DNA from 2 places in the Aquabacterium sp. J223 genome. Region 1 is predicted to be linked to the other one. Evidence: predicted binding sites of a transcription regulator. Region 1 holds the regulator's gene; the other holds the start of a gene.
What was found. Region 1 encodes LexA, which represses DNA repair genes until DNA is damaged. Its sites were predicted from a motif close to ACTGTATNNNNATACAGT; they were not measured.

Region 1 (11,389 bases):
GTCGCCCACCGGGGCGCAGCTGGTGGGCATCGACACCCAGCGGCTGCACCCGCTGATGTTCGGCGTCGGCCTCGGCCTGTCGGGTGTCGCCGGCTGCCTGCTCAGCATGACCTACACCATCTCGCCGTCGATGGGCGAGCCCTACACGGTGACCGCGCTCATCGTCATCACGCTGGGCGGCTTCGGCAGCATGGCCGGCGCGCTGGCCGGCGGGCTGGCGCTGGGCGTCATCGAGGCGGTGGGCATGCACTTCACCAGCCCGTCGCTGAAGTCGCTGCTGTCGTACGGCATCTTCATCGCGGTGCTGCTGTGGAAGCCCAACGGCCTCTTCACCCGCAAGTGATCGGCAAGCCCCGATGAAACGCGACCTCCTCATCCTCGTGGCGCTGGCCGGCTGGGCGCTGGCGGTGCCGCACTACGCCAGCGAGTTCGCCATCTCGCTGGCGCTGACCTGCCTGATGTACACCGCGCTGGCCACCAGCTGGAGCCTGTTCTGCGGCACCACCCGCTACCTGTCGCTGGCCACCAGCGCCTTCTTCGGCATCGGCGCCTACGCCAGCGCGCTGGCGCTGGAGACGCTGGGCTGGTGGTCGGCGCTGGCCATCGGCGCCGGGCTGGCCGCCCTCGTCGCCATCGTCATGGGCGCGGCGGTGCTGCACCTGCGCGGCACCTACTTCGCGGTGCTGACCTTCGGCATGACCGAGCTGATCCGCCACGCCATCACCTACTGGGAGAAGCAGGTCACCGGCACCGTCGGCCGGGTGCTGACCTTCGTGCCCGAGGGCGACACCGTCTACCTCACGGTGCTGGGCCTGGCCGTGCTGTCGGTGGCGGTGTCCATCGCCGTGCGGCGCCACCGCTTCGGCCTGGCGCTGACCGGCATCGGCGCCGACGAGCAGCGGGCGCAGACGCTGGGCGTCAACACCCGGGCGGTGAAGGTCGCCGGCTTCGCGTTGATCGCCGCCTTCGCAGGCGCCACTGGCGCGGCGATGAGCGTGCGCTGGACCTACATCGACCCGGCCACCGTCTTCAACCCCTTCATCGGCTTCCAGACGGTGCTGATCGCGCTCATCGGCGGCGCCGCGACGCTGTGGGGGCCCTTGATCGCCGCGGTGGTCTTCAGCGTCCTGGCGGAGACGCTGCGCCTGCAGGCGCCGCAGGTCTACATGATGACGCTGGGCCTGCTGCTCATCCTGTGCGTGCTGTACCTGCCGGGTGGGCTGGCCTCGCTGCGCGGCAGCACCTTCGGCGGCTGGCGCGACGACCTGCGCACCGGCTGGCGCGGCCTGCGCCAGCGCAAGAAGGCGGTGACCGCATGACCGCGCACCCGCTGCTCGAAGCCCGCGAGGTCACGGTCCGTTTCGGCGGCCTCACCGCGGTCGACGCGGTCAGCGCCGCCTTCGCGCCCGGCGAGCTGGTCGGCATCATCGGCCCCAACGGCGCGGGCAAGACCACCTTCTTCAACGCGCTGTCCGGCGTGGTCGCGCCGACCTCGGGCGAGCTCCACGCCGGCGGCGTGCGCCTGACCGGCGCGCGGCCCGAGCGCTTCGCCCGCCAGGGCGTGGCCCGCACCTTCCAGACGCCGCGGGTGTTCGCCGACCTGAGCGTGGCGCACAACGTCGGCTTCGGGCTGCAGTTCGCCGGCCGCCGCCGCCAGTCCAGCTGGCTGCTCAAGGACGAGGCCAGCATCCTGCAGCTCATCGGCCTCGCGGCGCAGTCGGCGCTGCCGGCCGCCGCCATCACGCCCAGCCAGCAGCGGCTGCTGGAGATCGGCATGGCGCTGGCCACCCGGCCCCGGCTGCTGCTGCTCGACGAGGTGGCCGCCGGCCTGACTGAGGCCGAGGTGGAGGCCATGGCCCAGCTCATCCGGCGGCTGCGCGACGAACTCGACCTCACCGTGATCTGGATCGAACACGCGGTGACCACGCTGCTGCGCCATGTCGAGCGGGTGCTGGTGCTGCACCAGGGCCGCAAGATCGCCGACGGCCTGCCGTCGCAGGTGGTGCGCAACCCGGAAGTGATCGAGGCCTACCTGGGTGACGAGATGGCCGACATGGCCGAGGCCGCCTGAGGACGCCACCCGCCATGAAGAACGACATCGAAGCCGCGCTGGACCGCCGGCTCGCCCATCTCAAGGTCGACGGCCTGTCCGCCGGCTACGGCGCCTTCCTCGTGCTGCGCGAGCTGTCGCTGGAGGCGCGTCCGGGCCTGACCGCCATCCTCGGCCCCAACGGCGCGGGCAAGACCACGCTGCTCAAGGCCATCGCCGGGCTGATCCCGCGCCGCGGCCGCCTGCTGCTGGACGGCGAGCCGATCGAGCCCGACGCCAAGACCTCCGACATCGTGCGCCGCGGCCTGGCGCTGGTGCCCGAGGGCCGCCAGCTCTTCGCCCAGATGACGGTGACCGAGAACCTGGAGCTGGGCGGCTGGCTGTTGCCCCCGGCCGACCGCGCCGCGCGGCTGGAGCAGGCCTTCGCCGACTTCCCCAAGCTGCGCCAGCGCGCGAAGCAGCTCGCCGGCACGATGAGCGGCGGCGAGCAGCAGATGGTGGCCGTGGCCCGCGCCATGATGAGCGCGCCGCGGCTGCTGATGCTCGACGAGCCGTCGCTCGGCCTGGCGCCGAAGATGGTCGACGAGCTGCTCGCCATCGCGCGCCGCATCGCCGACGCCGGCACCACCGTGCTGATGGTCGAGCAGAACGTGAAGAAGGCGCTGGCCGTGGCCGACCGCGGCTACGTGCTCGAGCGCGGCCGCCTGGTCGCCAGCGGGCCGGCCTTCCTGCTCGCCCGCTCCAGCGTCGTGCGCCAGGCCTACCTGGGCGCCGGCGCCTCCCCATCCCCTTCGTCTTCGAATCCCAAGGAGAGAGAGCCCATGTCCGACCTGTCCATGCTCATCAACGGCCTGGCCGTGAGCGCCGAGAAGGGCGCCACCTTCGAGCGCCGCAACCCGCTGGACGGCAGCGTCGCCACCCGCGCGCCGGCGGCGAGCACGGCCGACGCGGTGGCCGCGGTGGAAGCCGCGGCCGAGGCCTTCACCACCTGGAGCAAGACCGGTCCCGGCGAACGCCGCCGCCTGCTGCTCAAGGCCGCCGATGCGCTGGAGGCGAAGACGCCGCAGTTCGTGCAGGCCGTCGGCGCCGAGACCGGCGGCACCGCCATGTGGGCCGGCTTCAACGTGCACCTGGCCGCCGAGATGCTGCGCGAGGCCGCGGGCCTCACCACCCAGATCAGCGGCGAGATCATCCCGTCGGACGTCCCCGGCTCGCTGGCCATGGGCGTGCGCCAGCCGGCCGGCGTGGTGCTGGGCGTCGCGCCGTGGAACGCGCCGATCATCCTGGCCGTGCGCGCCATCGCCACGCCGCTGGCCTGCGGCAACACCGTCATCCTCAAGGGCAGCGAGAACTGCCCGCGCACCCACCAGCTCATCATCGAGGCGCTGCAGGACGCGGGCTTCCCCGCCGGCGTGGTGAACTACCTGACCAACGCGCCGGCCGACGCCGGCACGGTGGTCGAGGCGATGGTGGCGCACCCGGCGGTGCGGCGCGTCAACTTCACCGGCAGCACGCGGGTGGGCAAGCTCATCGCCGTGACCTGCGCCAAGCACCTCAAGCCGGTGGTGCTGGAGCTGGGCGGCAAGGCGCCGCTGCTGGTGCTGGACGACGCCGACCTGGACGACGCGGTCAACGGCGCCGCCTTCGGCGCCTTCGCCAACAGCGGCCAGATCTGCATGTCGACCGAACGCATCATCGTCGACAGGAAGATCGCCGACGACTTCGTCGCCCGCTTCGCCGCCAAGGCGCGCGCGCTGCCACTGGGCGACCCGCGCAAGCCCGAGCCGGTGGTGCTGGGCTCGGTGATCGGCATGGGCACGGTGGAGCACTGCAACGCGCTGATCGACGACGCGCTGGCCAAGGGCGCCAAGCTGGTCTGCGGCGGCAAGGCCGAGAACACGCTGATGCCGGCCACGCTGCTCGACCACGTGACGCCGGCCATGCGCATCTACCACGAGGAGACCTTCGGCCCGGTGAAGTGCATCGTGCGGGTGGACGGGGTCGACGCCGCCGTCGACTGTGCCAACGACAACGAGTACGGCCTGTCGGCCGCGGTCTTCGGCCGCGACGTCGCGCGGGCGATGGAAGTGGCCAAGCGCATCGAGTCCGGCATCTGCCACGTCAACGGCCCGACGGTGCACGACGAGGCGCAGATGCCCTTCGGCGGCGTCAAGGGCTCGGGCCTGGGCCGCTTCGGCGGCAAGGCCGGGGTGCACGAGTTCACCGAGCTGCGCTGGATCACCGTGCAGACCGGCGGCAAGCGGCACTACCCGTTCTGACTCACACGTACCCCAGCGCGCCGGCGACGGCGCCGACGGCGATCAGCCACAGCGGGTTGGGTCGCCAGCGCCACAGCACGGCGGCCGTGCCGGCGGCCAGCGCCCAGGCCGCCGGCTGCTGGTGCCACGGCTCGCCGATGAGCCAGGCCGTGGCCAGCAGCAGGGCCACCGTCAACGGCGCCATGCCGGCGGAGAAGGCGCGCACCGCCAGGTGGTCCTGGTGCCGGCGGCCGAGCCGGGCGGCGCCGACGGCCAGCAGGCTGGACGGCAGCATGATCCCGCTCATCAGCGCCGCCACGCCGCCCCAGCCGGCGGCGTTCCAGCCGAGCAGGGCGACGAACAGCAGGTTCGGCCCGGGGGCGGCCTGCGCCAGCGCGATCGACTCGTTGAACTGGACGTCGGAGAGCCAGCCGTGCTCGTGCACCAGCAGGCGGTGCATGTCGGGCGCGGTGGCGATGGCGCCGCCGACCGACAGCAGCGACAGCACCAGGAAGTGGCCGAAGAGGTAGAGCAGGTCGCCGGCGCTCATGGCAGGGCCCTCCGCGCAAGGCGCTGCGGGATATGCACTTGGGCGCGGCCCGGCGTCTTCATGGCCGGCCCCGCCGCCGCAGCCGCCAGGCGGTGGCCAGCACCGACACCCCGCCGACGGCGGGCAGCACCGCCAGCAGCGGCCAGCGCAGCAGCGCGACGGCGCCGAAGCCGGCGGCGGCGGCCAGCACCACGCCGGGCGTGCCGAGCGCATGGCCGCGCAGCGAGGCGCCGAGCCGCACCGCGGTGGCGGCGATGAGGCCGGCGGCGACGATGCCCATGCCACGCAGCGCGCCGCTGACCTGCGGCAGCTCGGCGTAGCGGGCGTACAGCACCGCCAGCCCCAGCACCACCGCGCACGGCGCCAGCAGCAGGCCCGCCACGCTGGCCAGCGCGCCGCGCCAGCCGAAGCAGCGGTCGCCGTAGATCAGCCCGAGGTTGACGATGTTCGGCCCCGGCAGCACCTGCGACAGCGACAGCAGCTCCAGGAACTGCGCCCGCGTGAGCCAGCGTTGCCGCTCCACCAGGTGGTGCTGGGCGACGACCAGCACGCCGCCGAACCCCTGCAGCGCCAGCACGGTGAAGGCGGCGAACAGCGCCCACGGCGAAGCTGGGGCGGCCAGCGGCAGGGCGTCGTCCTCGGGGGCGGGCGTGGGCATGACGGTCCTGCGTGAGCGGGTCAGCGATGCGCCCGGCCACGGGCGACGAGCGCCGCGCTCAGGGTCAGCCCGGCCACCAGCCAGACCAGCGCCGCCGGCGACAGCGCGGCGTAGCCGAAGCGGCCGAGGATCAGCCCGCCGCTGGCGGTGCCCACCGCCTGCCCGAGGTACAGCGCCGAGGTGTTGAGCGCCATCAGCGCCGGCGCCAGCAGCGGTGCGGCATGGCTCAGCCGCGCCTGCTGGCCCGAGTTGTAGGCGAAGCTGCCGAGCGCCAGCAGCACCGCCGCGGCCAGCGCGGTCGGCACGTCGCCGGCCAGCGGCCACAGCGCCTGGCCGACCACCATCACCACCATCACGGCGGTCACCGCGCGGCCCGGGCCGATGCGGTCGATGTGCCGCGACAGCAGCACGTTGCCGAGGAAGGCGAAGAGGCCGAACCAGAAGAACAGCAGCCCCACCTGCGCCGGCCCGGCGCCCAGCACCTCGCGCGCATAGGGGGCGAAGTAGGCGAACAGCGTGAACTGCCCGGCGCTGCCGCAGGCGGTGACGGCGATGGTGGCCATCAGCCGGCGGTCGACCAGCACCCCGCGCCAGGCGCGGGCCGACAGCGCCGGCGGCTGCACGCCCGCCGGCATGGCGCGCCACAACCACAGCGCCACCCCGGCCGACATCAAGGCCACCAGGGCGAAGGCCCAGCGCCAGCCGAACAGCTCGCCGGTCAGGCTGGCCAGCGGGGTGCCGATCACCGACGCGATCGACCAGCCGAGGAAGACGAAGGTGATGTGGCGGCCGCGCTCGGACGGGGCGCTGAGGTGGCCGATCGCGGCGGCCGCCTGCGGCGTGAACACCGCGGCCGCCAGCACCGACACCGCCCGCAGCAGCGCCAGCTCGCCATAGCCGCCGGCGAAGAAGGAGAGGGCGTGGCCCACCGCGTACAGCAGCAGCGCGCCGACCAGCAGCCGGCGCCGGTCCCAGCCGGAGACCACCGCGGCGGCCAGCGGCGCCGACACGCAGGTGACCGCCGCGCCGATGGCGAACAGCTGCCCGCCCACCGCCACGCTGACCTGCAGCGAGCGCGCCAGGTCGTTGAGCACGCCGGGCACCGCCATCACGCCGCAGCCGATGGCCACGTTGCCGGCCATCAGCGCCCAGCGCATGCCGGCGCCGGCCGCCGGCACGCCGGGCGCGGCCGCCGCACCGACGCCGACCGGCATCAGCGCAGCACCTTCAGCGCGTCGGGGTTGACGATGTTCGTCGGCCGGTTGTTGACGAAGTTGACGACGTTCTCGAAGGCGGCGCCGAAGTACAGCTCGTAGCTGTCCTGTTCGACGTAGCCGATGTGCGGCGTGCACACTGCGTTCTCCAGCCGCAGCAGCGGGTGCCCTTGCAGGATGGGCTCGCTCTCGAAGACGTCCACCGCCGCCATGCCGGGCCGGCCGCGGTTCAGCGCCGAGACCAGCGCGTTGTCCTCCAGCAGCTCGGCGCGCGAGGTGTTGACCAGCAGCGCCGTCGGCTTCATGCGCGACAGGTCCTCCAGCCCGACGATGCCCCGGGTGGCGTCGGACAGGCGCAGGTGCAGGCTCAGCACGTCCGAGGTCTCGAACAGCTGCTCGCGGGAATCGGCGCTGCGGTAGCCGGCGTCGCGTGCGGCGCTGCGCGAGCCCTCGCTGCCCCAGACCACCACGTCCATGCCGAAGGCGCGGCCGTAGCCGGCCACCAGCGAGCCGATCTTGCCGAAGCCCCAGACCCCCAGCGTCTTGCCCTTGAGCACCATGCCGAGGCCGAAGTTGGGCGGCATCGACGCCGCCTTCAGCCCCGACTGCTGCCAGGCGCCGTGCTTCAGGTTGCCGATGTACTGCGGCAGCCGGCGCATGGCGGCCATGATCAGCGCCCAGGTGAGCTCCGCCGGCGCGGTGGGCGAGCCGCCGCCCTCGGCCACCGCGATGCCCAGCCGCGTGCAGGCCTCGATGTCGATGTGCGAGCCGATGCGCCCGGTCTGGGAGATGAGCTTGAGCTTGGGCAGCTTTTCCAGCAGCTGCCTGGGGAAGTGGGTGCGCTCGCGGATGAGCACCAGCACGTCGGCGTCCCGCAGCCGCACCGACAGCTGGCCGATGCCCTTGACGGTGTTGGTGAACACCTTGGCGTTGAGCTGCTCCAGCCGGCTGGCGCAGCGCAGCTTGCGCACCGCGTCCTGGTAGTCGTCGAGGATGATGACGTTCATCCCGGCTCATTGTGCACGGCATGCCGCGGTGGCACCGGCGGCCGGCCGCCGCGCGGCGCCGTTAGGATGCGCCGCCCTCGAACCTCAGGAGACCGCCATGGACACCCTCTCCCTCTACGACGCCAGCGTGCCCGTGCTGGGTCGCATGCTGGTCAACATGACGCGCTGGCTGGACAAGGCCGCCGAGCACGCCCAGGCCAAGGGCTTCGACCCCGGGGTCTACCTGACCCTGCGGCTGGCGCCGGACATGCTGCCGTTCACCAAGCAGATCCAGATCGCCAGCGACAACGCCAAGGGCTGCGTGGCCCGGCTGGCCGGCATCGACGTGCCGAGCTTCGAGGACCAGGAGGCCAGCCTGGACCAGCTGAAGGCGCGGCTGGAGCGCACGCGCCAGTTCGTCACCTCGGTGCCGGCCGAGCGCTTCGAGGGCGCTGCCACCCGCGAGATCGTGCTGCCGATGCGCAACCGGGAGCCGCTGCGCTTCGACGGCCGCGCCTACCTGACCGGCTTCGCGCTGCCCAACTTCTACTTCCACGCGACGACGACCTACGCGCTGCTGCGCCATGCCGGCGTGCCCCTGGGCAAGGGCGACTTCCTGGGCGGCTGACGACCGCCGCGCGGCCGCGGGGTTCGGGCGGCCGCCCGTGGCTCAGGCGCGGACCGCCGCGCCCGCCGATCGCGGCAGCCGCGTCGGGAAGTGCCGGTTCAGGCCGGCCAGGCGCTGGTGCGCCCGGGCCTCGCCGTGCTGCATGGCCACCAGCTGGAACAGCTCGGCGCGCAGGTGCCACAGCTCCAGCAGCGAGCGGGCGCGCGATGCGCGCGACCGCAGGAAGTCGGCCGGCTGGCCGGTCAGCCCGTCGAGGCCGGCGGCGAAGTCGTCGCGCGCCCGCTGCAGGGCCTCGCCGACCGTCTCCGGACGGGTGGCGGCCTCACCGACCAATGCCCGCCGCAGCGCCCTCGACCAGCGCGGGGCGGCCTCCGGGAGCAGCGACGGCGGGCAGACCTCGAGCCGCGAGGTGACCGGCGCGGGGGGCGGCAGGTGGCGGGCGGACAGGCGGGTGAGGGCGGCGAGCATGAACATCTTCTCGGCCGGCGGCGCCGGCGCTTGAGAAGAATCTTCCGTCCGTGCGGGAAGTCACGAAGCGCCGAACAAGCGGGCGCGGACCGTGCAGTTCATCGCCTGCGATGGCTCACCAGCGGGCCAAGCGCCGGGCCCGCCACCGACCAGAGGCCGGTGGCCTCAGCAGGCGCGGACAGTCCGCAGGGACTGTCCACGTCCGGCCTCGGTTCACCAAGACGGCCCGCATCCCCTCGGGGGATCGGTCGACGTACCCGTCGAGCGAGGGGCCTACATCAACAAGGTGTTGCGGATCAGGCCGACGGCCACGCCTTCGAGCTCGAAGGGCTCGCCCGGCGCCACCTTGATGACCTCGAAGTCCGGGTTCTCGGGCAGCAGCTCGATCGCGCCCTTGCTGCGCTTGAGCCGCTTGACGGTCACCTCGTCGCCCAGCCGGGCGACGACGATCTGGCCGTTCTGCGCCTCGGTGGTCTTCTGCACGGCCAGCAGGTCGCCGTCGAGGATGCCGGCGTCGCGCATGCTCATGCCGCGCACCTTGAGCAGGAAGTCGGGCTTGCGCGCGAAGAGCGTGGCCTCGACGTTGTAGGTGCGGTCGATGTGCTCCTGGGCGAGGATGGGGCTGCCCGCGGCCACCCGGCCGACCAGCGGCAGCGCCAGCTGCGCCATGCCGGGCAGCGGCAGCGAGAACTGCCGGCCGCGCGCCTGGTTGAGCGCGCGCAGCACCTCGGACTTGAGCCGGATGCCGCGCGAGGTGTTGCCCACCAGCTCGATCACGCCCTTGCGGGCCAGCGCCTGCAGGTGCTCCTCGGCGGCGTTGGCCGAGCGGAAGCCGAGCTCGCCGGCGATCTCGGCCCGGGTCGGCGGGGCGCCGGTGCGCTCGATGGCGCTGCGCACCAGGTCGAGCACCTGCTGCTGGCGCTCGGTGAGCTTGGGCCGCTCCTCGGACTCCGCCGCGGACGGCTCGCCGGTTGCGGTACCGTGCCGGGCGGTCGGGGATGCGCCCTTGGGGCGGCCGGGCGGGTTCATGCGCTGGCTCCTGCGGCCTTGCGGCCGGCTGTCGGTCTGTACAGACCTGTATTTTCATCCAGACACTGTCACATGCCAAGCACTTCGTCGTCCGTCGCGCCCGCGGTGCTGCTGCTCGGCACCGGCGGCACCATCGCCGGCGTGTCGCCGGCGGCGGGCCAGCCGTACGTCGCCGGCGTGCTGCCCGCGCAGGCCTTGGTCGCCGGGCTGGCGTTGCCACCGGGCGCGGCGGTGCGGCCGGAGACGGTGGCCGCCATCGACAGCAAGGACATGGACGGTGCCACCTGGGCCCGGCTGGCGCGTCGGTTGGCCGCCGCGTTGGGCGAGCCGTGGGCCGGTGTCGTCGTCGCCCACGGCACCGACACGCTGGAGGAAACCGCCTACCTGCTGGCCCGGCTGGCCGACCCGCGGGTGCCGGTGGTGCTGACCGGCGCCATGCGGCCGGCGGACGCGGCTGAGGCCGACGGGCCGCGCCACCTGGCCCATGCCGTCGCGGTGGCCGCCTCGGGCTCGCCGTCCGGTGTCTGGGTGGCCTGGGAGGCCGGCTGCACCGGCCGGGGGGCCTGCGCAAGCTGCACGGCTGGCGGCTGGACGCCTTCGACAGCCCGGAGCCGGTGCCGCTGCCGGCGCCGCTCGGATGGCCGGCCCTGCCCGACGAGGGTGATGCCTGGCCCTGGGTCGAGATCGTCACCAGCCACGGCGATGCGCGGGCCGGCGGGGGTGCAGGCGCTGGTCGACGCCGGCGTGCAGGGCCTCGTCGTCGCCGGCACCGGCAACGGCACGGTGCACGCGCGGCTGCTGGCGGCCTTGGAGGCGGCGGCCGCGCAGGGCGTGGCCGTCTGGTGGACCTCGCGCTGCGCCTTCGGCGGCCTGGCCGAGGGACGCCCCGACGGCGGCCGCCTGTCGGGGCCGCCGCGTCCGCCCGGCCTGCTGGGCCTGGCGGCGCCGCTGCTGCGGCTGGAGCTGGTGCTTCAGCTCGCCTTGCGACGGCGGGCGGCCCAGCCGACCACGCCCAGCCCGCCGAGCATCAGCGCGTAGGTCTCGGGTTCGGGGATGGGCGCCAGCGCGAACAGCGCGGTGCCGGGGTTGACGCCGTCGGCGCCTTCGTTGGCCACCGCCAGGTAGTAGAAGCCGTCCATCTCGAAGCCAGTCAGGCCTTCGGGTCGCAGCAGGCCGTCGTTGACCAGCAGGCGCACGAAGCTGGTGTCGGCGGGGTCGGTGATGTCGAACACCGCCACCGAGCCCTGCTTGGTGCGCTCCAGGCCGATGAAGGCGTAGGTGCGGCCGCCGATGGTCAGCAGCGCCAGCCCCTCGGGCTCGACGCCCTTGTCGCGGCTGCGCTCGTCGTCGTAGAGGCCCAGCTTGTTGGCCTCGCGGTCGAGGATGGAGCCGCTGTCGTAGACCAGGTCGCCGTTCTCGTCGCGGATCGAGAAGGACCGCGCCCCGGCGGCGTAGTAGTTGCCGAGGGTGGAATCGGTGGTGATGCGCACCCGGCCGTAGTTGTTGTTCGGCACCGTGTTGCCGGACACCGCATTGACGGTGGTGCGG
Region 2 (11,389 bases), 260 kb from region 1:
GCACGGCGGCCGCCCTTCCCGATCTGATGGGCGGCACGGTGCCCGCCCTGTCGGCGCCTCTGCACGACCTGGTTCAGCAGACCGCGGGCGGAAAGGTCCGCATCCTGGCCAGCAGCGGCGCCGAGCGCAACAAGCTCACCCCACAGGTCGGCACCTATGCCGAGCAGGGCTTTCCGCAACTCACCAGCGGCGACAGCTACGCCGTGTTCGTCAACGGACGAACGCCGCCGGCGCTGCAGGAGCACATCTCGTCGGCCGTGCGCAAGGCACTCACGGCGCCGGCGCTGGTCGCGGCCTTCGCCAAGGCGTACATCGAGCCGGTCGGTTCGACACCGGCCGAAGCGGTGCGGATGGCGCGCGCCGACAACGCGCGCTGGGCCACCGCGATCAAGACCATCGGCTACGTCCCCGAGTCCTGATGGCGAATGCCGCCGCCCCGGCGGCGGCGACGCGCCACCCTGCCGCTCATCCGCAATTGGCGATGCCGATCAGGCCAGCGTGGGGCCCTGGCACATCCCGGCCAGGCACCCTCTCAGACGGGGATGACCAACTGCTTGCTGGAGTGGAACCCGGTCGGCATGCTCGTCAGGTGCAACTCGTTCTGCAACCCACCCATCGCGACGTAGTGCCGATCCGTGTTGTTCATCGTGTCGCGCGCCGCGGTCCGGCCGGTGTAGAGCGGACTGCTCAGCACCACGCTGTTGATGGCCTCGGGGAAATACAACTGCCCGGTGTAGGACGCCGTGTCGCCCACCGCCGCGCCGGGGTAGACCTTGACGTGCACATGCGGCGTGCGGGTGGCGTACCACGACGGATAGAGCATCCTGAATCGGGCGCATCCCATTGCGTCGGTGACCTGGACACCCCGCAGGAAGTGCTGCGCGAGCGTCTGTTCCGGATAGTGCGGTGCCTCCGGCGGCACCTGACCGAGGGGAACCTGCGTGTAGCCAGGCACGTCCGGGTTCACGTTCGGGTACTCCGAGTACATGCCGCGGCTGTCGCAACTCCAGACGGCCACGGCGGCGCCCACGACCGGCGAGCAGGCCGTGTTTCGGATCGTCAGTTCGAGGTCGAGGACGACGCCGGTCTTGTCCTCGCGCAAGTCGCTGCGCACCAGGTTGAGCGCGGTGTAGAAGGGACCTGTGCGTCCATTCGGGCTGAGGACGCATGAGTTCGCCAGCGCCGCCGACGCCACGCCGCCGCCGCCAAGGCCCAGTGCGCCGGGCGCGAACACCCTGCCATGCGACATCAGCGCGGCCGCCAACGCGGTGACCTTGCCCAATCCGGCGCGCCGGCTCATGTCGACGACACCGCGGGATGTCTGCTGCTCGAACTCATGCTTCATGTGTATGTCCCTGTGCGTGCCGCTGCGCAGGACAGCGTCCATGGGGGCAGCCTATCGCCCAACCCGTGGCCTTCGACAGCACCCAGACCGCAAGCCTGCTATGCGTCTCGCATCACTCCGCGGCGGGATCCCTCGGAGCGGTTCGGGGCGAGGGCCGGCGTCAGCCGACCGGACCCGCCAGCAGCAGCCGCTCGATGCGCCGGGCGCGTTCGTCGCGTTCGGCGGCGCCGGTGCGCGGGGGCACCAGCGATTCGGTCACCTGGTACGCATAAAGCAGGAAGCTGCGCGCGCGGGCCTCGCTGTCGTCGAAGCCCAGCGCGCGGAAGCGCTCGGTGCCCCAGTCGATGCGCCGGCCGTCGATCTCGTCCAGCGCCTTGCGCGCCGCGCTGTCGCGGCGGGCCCAGGCGCGCATGGCGAGCTCGATGCGCGCGGCCCGGGCGGCGGTGCGGCCTCGGCGCGGCAGCGTCATCAGCTCCCGCACCTGTTGCGCGTCGGTCTGCCCGGCGGCCAGCGCCGCCGCCCAGCGGTCGATCAGGCGGTCGGTGGTCACCTGCTGCCAGTGGCGCAGCACGGCCGCCAGCAGGTCGTCGCGGTCGCGGAAATGCCAGTAGAAGCTGCCGCGGGTGACGCCGATGCGCTTGGCCAGCACGTCCACCCGCACGGCGTCGATGCCATGGTCGACCATCAGGTCGAGCGCGGCGTCGACCCAGTCCTGCGGCGTCAGCGGGGCGCGGGGCGGCGCGTCGGCCTCGACAACGGTTGGGGGCTTGGCACCGGCCTTCACGCGGGTCAGGGAAAGGAAGAGGAGGGCTGGGGGCGATTGTGCGGCAGACGGCATACTCCATACACTTCTGTCTGGCGCTGGGCGCCGTTCCACTTGAGAAGGAGACCCCATGAAGATCGATGGACAGCCGGCGCTGGTGACCGGCGGCGGCTCGGGCCTGGGCGCGGCGGTGGCGCGTGCGCTGGCCGCGCAGGGCGCGCGGGTGGCGGTGCTGGACGTCAACCTCGACGGCGCCCAGGCGGTGGCGAAGGAGATCGGCGGCCTCGCACAGCGGTGCGACATCACCGACACCGCGCAGATCGAGTCGGCGCTGGACGCCGCGGCCGCGGCGCACGGCCCGGCGCGCATCGTGATGAACATCGCCGGCATCGGGACCGCCAAGCGGGTGGTGGGCCGCGACGGGCAGGCCACCTCGCTCGACGAGTTCGAGCGGACGATCCGCGTCAACCTCGTCGGCACCTACAACATGCTGCGCCTGTCGGCGGCCCGCATCGCCAAGCTCGACCCGGTGGACGGTGAGCGCGGCGTGATGGTGATGACGGCGTCGGTGGCGGCCTTCGACGGCCAGGTCGGCCAGCAGGCCTACTCGGCGAGCAAGGGCGGCATCGTGTCGATGACCCTGCCGCTGGCGCGCGACCTGGCGCAGCACCTCATCCGCGTCAACACCATCGCGCCGGGCATCTTCCTCACGCCGCTGCTGGCGGCGCTGCCGCAGGAGTCGCAGGACTCGCTGTCCGCCTCCATTCCGCACCCGAAGCGGCTGGGCGACCCGGCGGAGTTCGCGGCGCTGGCGCTGCAGCTCGTCACCAACGCCTACCTCAACGGCGAGACCATCCGCATCGACGGTGCGCTGCGCATGCCGCCGCGCTGACGGCGATGGCCAAGACCAGCGTCTTCGAGGTGCAGGTGCAGTTCGGCGACTGCGACCCGGCCGGCATCGTCTTCTTCCCCAACTTCCTGCGCTGGATGGACGCGGCCTCGCTGCACTTCTTCATGGGCTGCGGCCTGCCGCCCTGGCGTGAGCTGGAGAAGACGCGCGGCCTCGTCGGCACGCCGCTGCTGGAGATCCACACCCGCTTCGTGCAGAGCGCGACCTACGGTGAGCGGCTGCAGGTGCACACCGGCATCGACGAATGGCGCGGCCGCGTGTTCGTCCACCGGCACCGTGTGCTGCGCGGCGACACGCTGATCTGCGAAGGCACCGAGACCCGCACCTTCGTCATGCGCGACGCCGAGGGCCGCCTGAAATCGGTGGCGCTGCCCGACGACCTGCGCGCGCTCTGCGACTGATCACCGCCGCCGCGCCGCGCCGGCCCGTTTCCATCCCGACTCTTGAGGTGCCCCATGTGGCAGTACATCCCCCCGCTGCAGTCCATCCGTTTCGTCATCGAGGAGGTGCTGCAGGCCCCGGCGCAATGGGCCGGCATTCCGGCGTTCGCGGACCTGGATGCCGACATGGCGGCCCAGGTGGTCGGTGAGGCCGGTCGCTTCGCCGCCGAGGTGCTGCAGCCGACCAACGGCCCCGGCGACCTGGAGGGCTGCCGGCTCGAGCAGGGCGAGGTGCGCGTCCCCGCCGGCTACCGCGGGGCCTACCAGGCTTTCGTCGACGGCGGCTGGCCGGCGCTGGCCTGCGACCCCGAGGTCGGCGGCCAGGGCCTGCCGCAGCTGCTCAACGCCGTGCTGTTCGAGATGCTGGTGTCGGCCAACCACGGCTGGAGCATGTACCCCGGCCTGCTGCACGGCGCCTACGAGACGCTGAAGTCGCACGGCTCGCCCGAGCTGCGCGAGCGCTACCTGCCGAAGATCGTCAGCGGCGAATGGCTGGCCGCCATGGCGCTGACCGAACCGGCCGCGGGCAGCGACCTGGGCCTGTTGCGCACCCGGGCCGAGCCGCAGGCCGACGGCAGCCTGAAGGTCAGCGGCAGCAAGATCTTCATCTCCGGCGGCGAGCACGACCTGACCGACAACATCGTGCACCTGGTGCTGTGCCGCCTGCCCGACGCGCCGGCCGGCAGCAAGGGGCTGTCGCTGGCGCTGGTGCCCAAGGTGCTGCCCGACGGCGGGCGCAACGCCGTCGTCTGCGACGGCCTCGAGAAGAAGATGGGCATCAAGGGCAGCGCCACCTGCCAGATGCGCTACGAAGGCGCCACCGGCTGGCTGATCGGCGAGCCGCACCGCGGCCTGGCGGCGATGTTCCTGATGATGAACGCCGCCCGGCTGCACGTCGGGCTGCAGGGCCTGGGCCACCTGGAGATGGCCACGCAGAACGCGGTGCGCTATGCCCACGAACGGCGCCAGCTTCGTGCGCCGACGCGGCCCGACGGTGTTGCCGCCGAGGGCCCCGACCTCATCGTCCACCACCCCGCCATGCGGCGCACGCTGCTCAGGCTGCAGGCGCTCACCGAAGGCCTGCGCGTCGTCGCCTACCGCGCGGCGCAACTCATCGACGAGGCCGAACACCACCCCGATGCCGACCGCCGGCGCGAGGCGCAGGCGCTGGCCGCGTTGCTGACGCCGGTGGTCAAGGCCTTCTGCACGCAGCAGGGTTTCGACGGCGCCAGCGCCGCGCTGCAGGTCTGGGGCGGTTACGGCTACACCCACGACTGCGGCATCGAACAGGTCGTGCGCGATGCCCGCATCGCGCTGATCTACGAAGGCACCAACGAGATCCAGGCCATCGACCTGGTGCAACGCAAGCTGTTGCCCGATGGCGGCCGGGCGTTCGAACGGCTGCTCGTCCAGATGGCCGAGGTGGCCGAGGAGGCGCCGCCGGCACTGCGTCCCTGGGCCGAGGCGCTGACGGCGCAACTGCAGCAGGCCCGCGACGGGGTGGCGGCCTTGCGCGCCGCCGCGGTCGAGGACCCGGAAGCGCCGCTGCGCGTGGCCGACGACGTGCTGGCGGGCATCGGCCACCTGATGCTGGCCTGGGCATGGTGTGCCAGCGCCCGCGCGCTGCTGCGCCTGGCGGTGCCCGAGGACGATGCGCGCTGGGCACCGCTGCGGCATGCCGCGCAATGGCTGATGGCCGATGCCGCGCCGTTCTGGCAGCGGGTGCGGCAGTGCCGCCAGCCGCTGGGGTGGGTGGCCTCGGACTAGGCCGTTCCGGCCTGGGAGCAGGCCGTCGGGGTCAGGCGGCCGTGCCGCCCTGACCGGTGCCGGCACCGGCCTGCGGAGTCGGCTGCTCGACGAGGACCTCGTCCCGTGCCGGCGGGGCATCGGTCATCAGGGCCAGGAGGCGACGGCCCAGCGCCGCGCTGTCGAAGGCCGTGACCGCCTTGCGGCGCGCGGCCTCGCCGATGCGCTGGCGCAGCGACACGTCGCCTGCCAGGCGCTGCAGCCGGTCGAACAGGGCGTCCTCGTCCTTCTGCGGCACGAGGAAACCGTCGACGCCGTCTTCGATCATGTCCGGAGTGCCGCCGATGATGGAGCAGACGACGGGCAGGCCGCAGGCCATGGCCTCCATCACCGCCACCGGCGCCGCTTCACCGAGGCCGAAGCTGGGCAGCACCAGCACGTCGGCGGCCTGAAGGGCCTCCAGCACCTCGTCCTCGCCCAGCGACCCGGTCATGTGCACCCGGTCCTGCAGGCCCATCTGCCGGATGTCGGCCTCGATCTCGGCGCGGTGGGGGCCCTCGCCGATGATGGTGTAGCGGGCGTCGACACCCGCCGCCACCAGGCGCCGCAGGGCCGCCAGGGCATGGCGGTGCCCTTTGAGGTAGTTCAGGCGGGCGACCGTGAGCAGGTGCAGCTGGTTGTCGATGCGGCGTCGTTCGCCGCGCTCGCCGAAGCGGGCGGTGTCCACGCCCATCCACAACACCGGGCAGCGCGACACCGGCAGACCGACCTGGTCACGCACCTGCTGCTGCAGCGGTCGCGTGACGCAGGAGACGAAGGCCGCGTGCCGCATCTTCGCGGCGTGGTCGACCCCGTAGACCGGCAGGTCACCGTGCAGGGTCAGGCTGTAGCGCGGTCCACCCAGCAGGCGGGTGAGGGCGGCCAGGTGGGCCGCGTCGGCACAGGAGTGCACATGCAGGTGCTCCAGGCCCTCCCGCCGCGCGAAGGCCGCCACGTCGGCGGCCACCAGCAGCAGGCCGAGCAGGCGTGCCCGCTGGGACCAGGGCGTCTCCTTCAGCGACAGCAGGTACATGAGGCAGCGCGCCAACCCCATCGGCCGCGACAGGAGCGTGCCCAATGCCGCTGGCCACGACGGCGGGAAGCTGTAGTGGGTCTGAGCGCGGGCCTCGTCGGCGAACGGATGGCGGCAACTGTCGGCCGCCGGACGTTTGGTGGACAGCAGGCGGACGGTCAGGCCCAGGGACCGAAGGGTGGAGATCTCGCGCCAGAAGAAGGCGTGGGTCTGGGAAGGGAACTCCGGAACCAGATAACCGATGCGGTTCATGTGCAACCCGATCCACTGCCGACACGGCAACAACATGTGTCTGACGAGTGTATGCCGTCGCCCGGGTGTCGCAGTGAGATTGGCGCGGTGCAACTTCACACAGGCGAACGGGCTGCGACCTTTGTCGCGCTGGATCGCCCACGTGGATGAGGGGCGTGATGCTGCGGTCGGCCGAATGTGGAATACTGGTTTTTTGTACAGCCTTGTCTGCCGGCTCCCATGTCCTTCGCCACCGTTCCCGGGCCAGGCCCTCGCCGGTTTCCTCCGCCGGGGGGCGCGGCGGGGCGGGCCGACCTGCTGGCGGCACCGGAGCGCTGCCACCCCGCGTTGTGGCGGGCCCATCAACTGGGGCAGCAGCGCAGCGCGGTGCTGCCCACCGGCCATGCCGTCCTGGATGCCCAGCTGCCGGGCGGCGGCTGGCCGCATGCCGCCGTGACCGAATTGCTCCTGCCGCAGGCCGGCACGGGGGAGTTGCGGTTGCTGGCACCTGCCCTGCGCGCGGTGCAGCAGCGCGGGCGCTGCCTGCTGGTGGTGGCGCCCCCCTGGCCGCTGTGCGGCTCGGGTTGGCAGCGGCTCGGCCTGGCGCTCGCGGCGTTGCTGGTGGTGCACCCGCTGCCGTCGGCCGCCGCCGCCGTGGCCCATGAGACGGATCGCCTGTGGGCCTTGGAGCAGGTGCTCAAGAGCGGCCATGCGGGGGCGGTGCTGGCGTGGTTGCCGACCCGTGTCCGTGCCGATGCGCTGCGGCGCCTGCAACTGGCGGCGCAGCGTCACGACGGTCCGGTCTTCCTGATGCGGGAGGCGGCGGCCGCCGGCCGGCCGAGCCCGGCGCCCCTGCGCCTGCTGCTGCAAGCCGAAGGCGCCGACCGCCTCGGGGTGCACCTGCTCAAGCGGCGGGGGCCGGCACTGCCCGCACCGCTGCACCTGGATTTGCCGCCGGTGGTGCCGGTGCTGGACGACCGGCCGCTGGCATCGCCGCCGGCCGATGCGCCGCAGCCGGCACGGGTGCCGCCGGGACCGGCCCCGCTGCCGACCCGGCTGCAGCGGCTGGCGAGCGCCGACGCCCCGGCCGGACGCTGAGCGATGGATGCTCGCCATGCAATGGATCGCCGCCCACCTGCCGCTGCTGTCGCTGGAGTCCTTCACCGCCGGCATGGCGGGGGCCGTCCCCGACGGGCAGCCCATCGTCCTGCTGACCGCGCACCGCGTGGCGGTGCTCAACGCCGCCGCGGCGCAGGCCGGCATCCGCCTCGGTCACCGGCGTGCCACCGCGCTGTCGCTGGCGCCGACGCTGACATGGGGCGAGGCCGATCCGTCACGCGACGCCCTGGCGTTGCAGGCGGTGGCGCATGTGGCGCTGGCCTTCACACCGTCGGTGCTGTGGCGGCCGCGGCAGCACCTGGTGCTGCTGGAGGTGCAGTCCTGCCTGCGCTACTGGGGGGCCTGCACCGGCTCGCCCGGCGGCTTCGGGAGGCGCTGCGGCCGCTGGGGCATGCGCTGCGCTGGGCCACGGCGCCCACCGCGCAGGCTGCGGCGTTGCTGGCACGGGCGCCGAACGGTGCCAGGTCGGTCCGGGCCCAAGCCGATGCCGACGCTCGGGTCGGCGGCATGGTGACCGGAGGATCGCCGCTGGCGGCACGGCTGGACCCCCTGCCGGTGGACCTGCTGGACCTGGAGGTCGAGGCGGTGGCCGCGCTCCATGGCATGGGCCTGCACACCCTCGGGCACCTGACGGGCGTGCCGCGCGCCGGCCTGGCGCGCCGCTTCGGCGCCGGCCTCCTGCAGACACTGGACCAGGCCTACGGCCGCGCGCCCATGCCGACCGAAGACTGGCTGCGGCTGCCGCCGGTGTTCGACGATCGGCTGGAGCTCTTCCACCGTGCCGACACCAGCGATCAGGTGCTGCAGGGCGCGGCCGTGCTGCTGCAGCGTCTCGTCGCCTGGGCCCAGGGGCGGCATGCCCGGGTGGCGGCCTTCGTCCTGCGCATGCACCACGAGCCAAGGCACCGCGAGGGCCGGGCGGTGCCCGCCCACAGCGCGTTGGACATCGTGTTGGCACAACCCTCCGCCGATGCCGCCCACCTGCAGCTCCTGCTCAAGGAACGGCTGGCGCGCACCCCCCTTGGCCGCGCCCACGCTGGAGCTGAGCCTGCACTGCGACCACGCGCTTCCCGGCGCGCCACCCAATGCGGAGCTCTTTCCCACACCGACCGACGAGCGCGAGGGACTGACCCGGCTGGTCGAGCGGCTGCAGGCCCGGCTGGGGCCCGAGCAGGTGGTGCAGCTGGTGCTGAGGCCCGACCACCGCGTGGAGTGCGAGACCCGACAGCAGCCGGTGCAGCCCGCGGCGCCGCAGCGACCGCCGATGGGGGCGGCGCCGGGGTCGGCCGAACGGCTGCCGCCCAGCCGCCCTGCCTGGCTGCTGCCGCAGCCCGAGCCCCTGGCCACCGTCCGTGTGGCCACCGGCGGCATGGGCGGCCGGCCGGCACCGTTGTGGCACGGTCGGCCGCTGCGCCTGCTGTCCGCACCCGAGCGCATCGAGGCCGGTTGGTGGGATGGGCTGCCGGTGCGCCGCGACTACCACGTCGCCGAGGGGGAGGACGGACGCCTGCTGTGGATCTTCTTCGACCTGCTTGCGAAAGCCGAGGGGCAGGGCGGTGGCCGCGGCGGCTGGTACCTGCACGGGCACTTCGCATGAGGCCGGGTGCCGTTGCCCCGCCATGACGCCGCTGGCCTATGCCGAGCTGCACTGCCGCAGCAGCTACAGCTTCCTCACCGGCGCCTCCCAGCCGGACGAACTGGTCGCGCGCGCGCACCAGCTCGGCTACCACGCGCTGGCGCTGACGGACGAATGCTCGCTGGCCGGCGTGGTGCGGGCGCACATGGCCGCCAAGGAGGTCGGCCTGCACCTGGTCATCGGGGCCGAGATGCGCCTGACCCTGCCGTCCGGGGAAGCGGGCGCTTCGCCGCAGCCGGACATGCGGCTGGTGGCCCTGGCGATGGACCGCCGGGGCTACGGCAACCTGTCCTACTGGATCACCGTGGCGCGGCGTCGTGCGCCCAAGGGTGAGTACCGCGCCTGGCGCGCCGACCTGGAGGGCCGCACGCCCAGGGCCGCCATGCTGGCCGGGCTGCCGCGATGCCGGTTGCTGCTGGTGCCCGAGCCCGGGCAGCCGCTCGACCGCCTGCTGGAACAGGCGCGCTGGCTGGTGTCCTGGGTCGGGCCCGACCGGGCCGGCCTGGCGCTGGAACTGCTGGGCGGCCCGCACGACGACCTGCTCACGGCCAGCGTGCGCCGCGTCGCCCGCGACACCGGGCTGCCCATCGTCGCCGCCGGCGACGTGCTGATGCACGTGCGCGAACGCAAGCCGCTGCAGGACACGATGACCGCCATCCGGCTGAAGCGGCCGCTGACCGACTGCGGCCACGCGCTGCAGTCCAACGCCGAGCAGCACCTGCGCGGCCTGGACCGGCTGAACGAGCTGTACGAACAGCGCGAGTGGCTGGACAACACGGTGGCCTGGGCGAAGGCTTGCAAATTCAAGCTCGACGAACTGCAGTACGAGTACCCCGAGGAGCTGGTGCCCGAAGGCCACACGCCGGCCAGCTGGCTGCGGCAGCTCACCTACGAAGGCCTGGCACGGCGGCGCAAGGAATCGCCGCAAGCGCCGCCGGAGGATGTCGAGCAGCGCATCGAGAAGGAACTGCAGCTCATCGCCGAGAAGGCCTACGAGCGCTTCTTCCTCACCGTGGCCGACATCGTGCGCTGGGCCCGCGGGCAGGGCATCCTCTGCCAGGGCCGCGGCAGCGCCGCCAACTCCACCGTCTGCTACTGCCTGCACATCACCGAGGTCAACCCGGCGCGGGCCTCGCTGTTGTTCGAGCGCTTCGTCAGCCGCGAGCGCGACGAGCCGCCGGACATCGACGTCGACTTCGAGCACCAGCGGCGCGAGGAGGTGATCCAGTACCTCTACGGCAAGTACGGCCGTCACCGCACCGCGTTGGCGGCGGTGGTGATCTTCTACCGCACCCGTTCGGCGCTGCGCGACGTCGGCCGGGCGCTGGGGCTGGACGAGGACCGCATCGCCGTGGTGGCCAAGGGCCAGCACTGGTTCGACGGCCGGCGGGTCGACGACGAGCGGCTGCGCGAGGCCGGCCTCGACCCGGCCTCGCCCGTCGTGCGGCAGTGGATGGCGTTGACGATGCAGCTCATCGGCATGCCGCGGCACCTCTCGCAGCACCCCGGCGGCTTCGTCATCGCCCGGGAACAGGTGGCGCACCTGGTGCCGATCGAGAACTGCGCGATGGCCGATCGCACCGTCATCCAATGGGACAAGGACGACCTCGAGAGCCTGGGCCTGCTCAAGGTCGACGTGCTGGCGCTGGGCATGTTGAGCGCGTTGCGGCGTGCCTTCGACCTGCTGTCGCTGAAGCTCGGCCGGCCTTTCGGCATGGCCCATGTGCCCCATGAGGAGGACCGCGACACCTACGACATGCTGTGCAAGGCCGACACCGTGGGCGTGTTCCAGGTCGAGAGCCGGGCCCAGATGAGCATGCTGCCGCGGCTGAAGCCGCGCGAGTACTACGACCTGGTGGTGCAGGTGGCCATCGTGCGGCCGGGCCCCATCCAGGGCGGCATGGTGCATCCCTACCTGACGAACCGCGAGCTGCGTCGGCAGGGCAAGCCCGTGCCCCAGCCCTACCCGGCCCTGGACGCCGCACTGGGCCGCACCTTCGGCGTGCCCATCTTCCAGGAACAGGTGATGCAGATCGCCATGATCGCCGCCGACTTCACCCCCGGCGAGGCCGACCGGCTGCGCCGTGCGATGGCGGCCTGGAAGCGCAAGGGCGGGCTCGGACCCTT

Region 2: the regulator LexA is predicted to act here: its motif matches at 6,713-6,730, upstream of imuA (translesion DNA synthesis-associated protein ImuA).

What each region holds. Positions count from the first base shown of each region.
Region 1 is NZ_CP088297.1:2,152,712-2,164,100, forward strand. Features, by position in the region: gene LRS07_RS10355 (branched-chain amino acid ABC transporter permease) at 1-343, shown strand, start outside; gene LRS07_RS10360 (branched-chain amino acid ABC transporter permease) at 357-1,319, shown strand; gene LRS07_RS10365 (ABC transporter ATP-binding protein) at 1,316-2,071, shown strand; partial or broken gene LRS07_RS10370 (ABC transporter ATP-binding protein) at 2,086-2,595, shown strand; gene LRS07_RS10375 (aldehyde dehydrogenase) at 2,872-4,329, shown strand; gene LRS07_RS10380 (chromate transporter) at 4,331-4,858, opposite strand; gene LRS07_RS10385 (chromate transporter) at 4,917-5,516, opposite strand; gene LRS07_RS10390 (MFS transporter) at 5,537-6,730, opposite strand; gene LRS07_RS10395 (D-2-hydroxyacid dehydrogenase family protein) at 6,730-7,737, opposite strand; gene LRS07_RS10400 (DUF1993 domain-containing protein) at 7,835-8,344, shown strand; gene LRS07_RS10405 (hypothetical protein) at 8,387-8,812, opposite strand; gene lexA (transcriptional repressor LexA) at 9,086-9,841, opposite strand; gene LRS07_RS10415 (asparaginase domain-containing protein) at 9,914-10,879, shown strand; gene LRS07_RS10425 (choice-of-anchor I family protein) at 10,813-11,389, opposite strand, start outside.
Region 2 is NZ_CP088297.1:2,411,141-2,422,529, forward strand. Features, by position in the region: gene LRS07_RS11655 (tripartite tricarboxylate transporter substrate-binding protein) at 1-419, shown strand, start outside; gene LRS07_RS11660 (peptidase associated/transthyretin-like domain-containing protein) at 533-1,387, opposite strand; gene LRS07_RS11665 (TetR/AcrR family transcriptional regulator) at 1,506-2,129, opposite strand; gene LRS07_RS11670 (SDR family NAD(P)-dependent oxidoreductase) at 2,239-3,000, shown strand; gene LRS07_RS11675 (acyl-CoA thioesterase) at 3,006-3,419, shown strand; gene LRS07_RS11680 (acyl-CoA dehydrogenase family protein) at 3,474-5,225, shown strand; gene epsE (exopolysaccharide biosynthesis GT4 family glycosyltransferase EpsE) at 5,257-6,528, opposite strand; gene imuA (translesion DNA synthesis-associated protein ImuA) at 6,856-7,605, shown strand; gene LRS07_RS11695 (DNA polymerase Y subunit UmuC family protein) at 7,613-8,140, shown strand; gene LRS07_RS11700 (hypothetical protein) at 8,648-9,223, shown strand; gene LRS07_RS11705 (error-prone DNA polymerase) at 9,246-11,389, shown strand, end outside.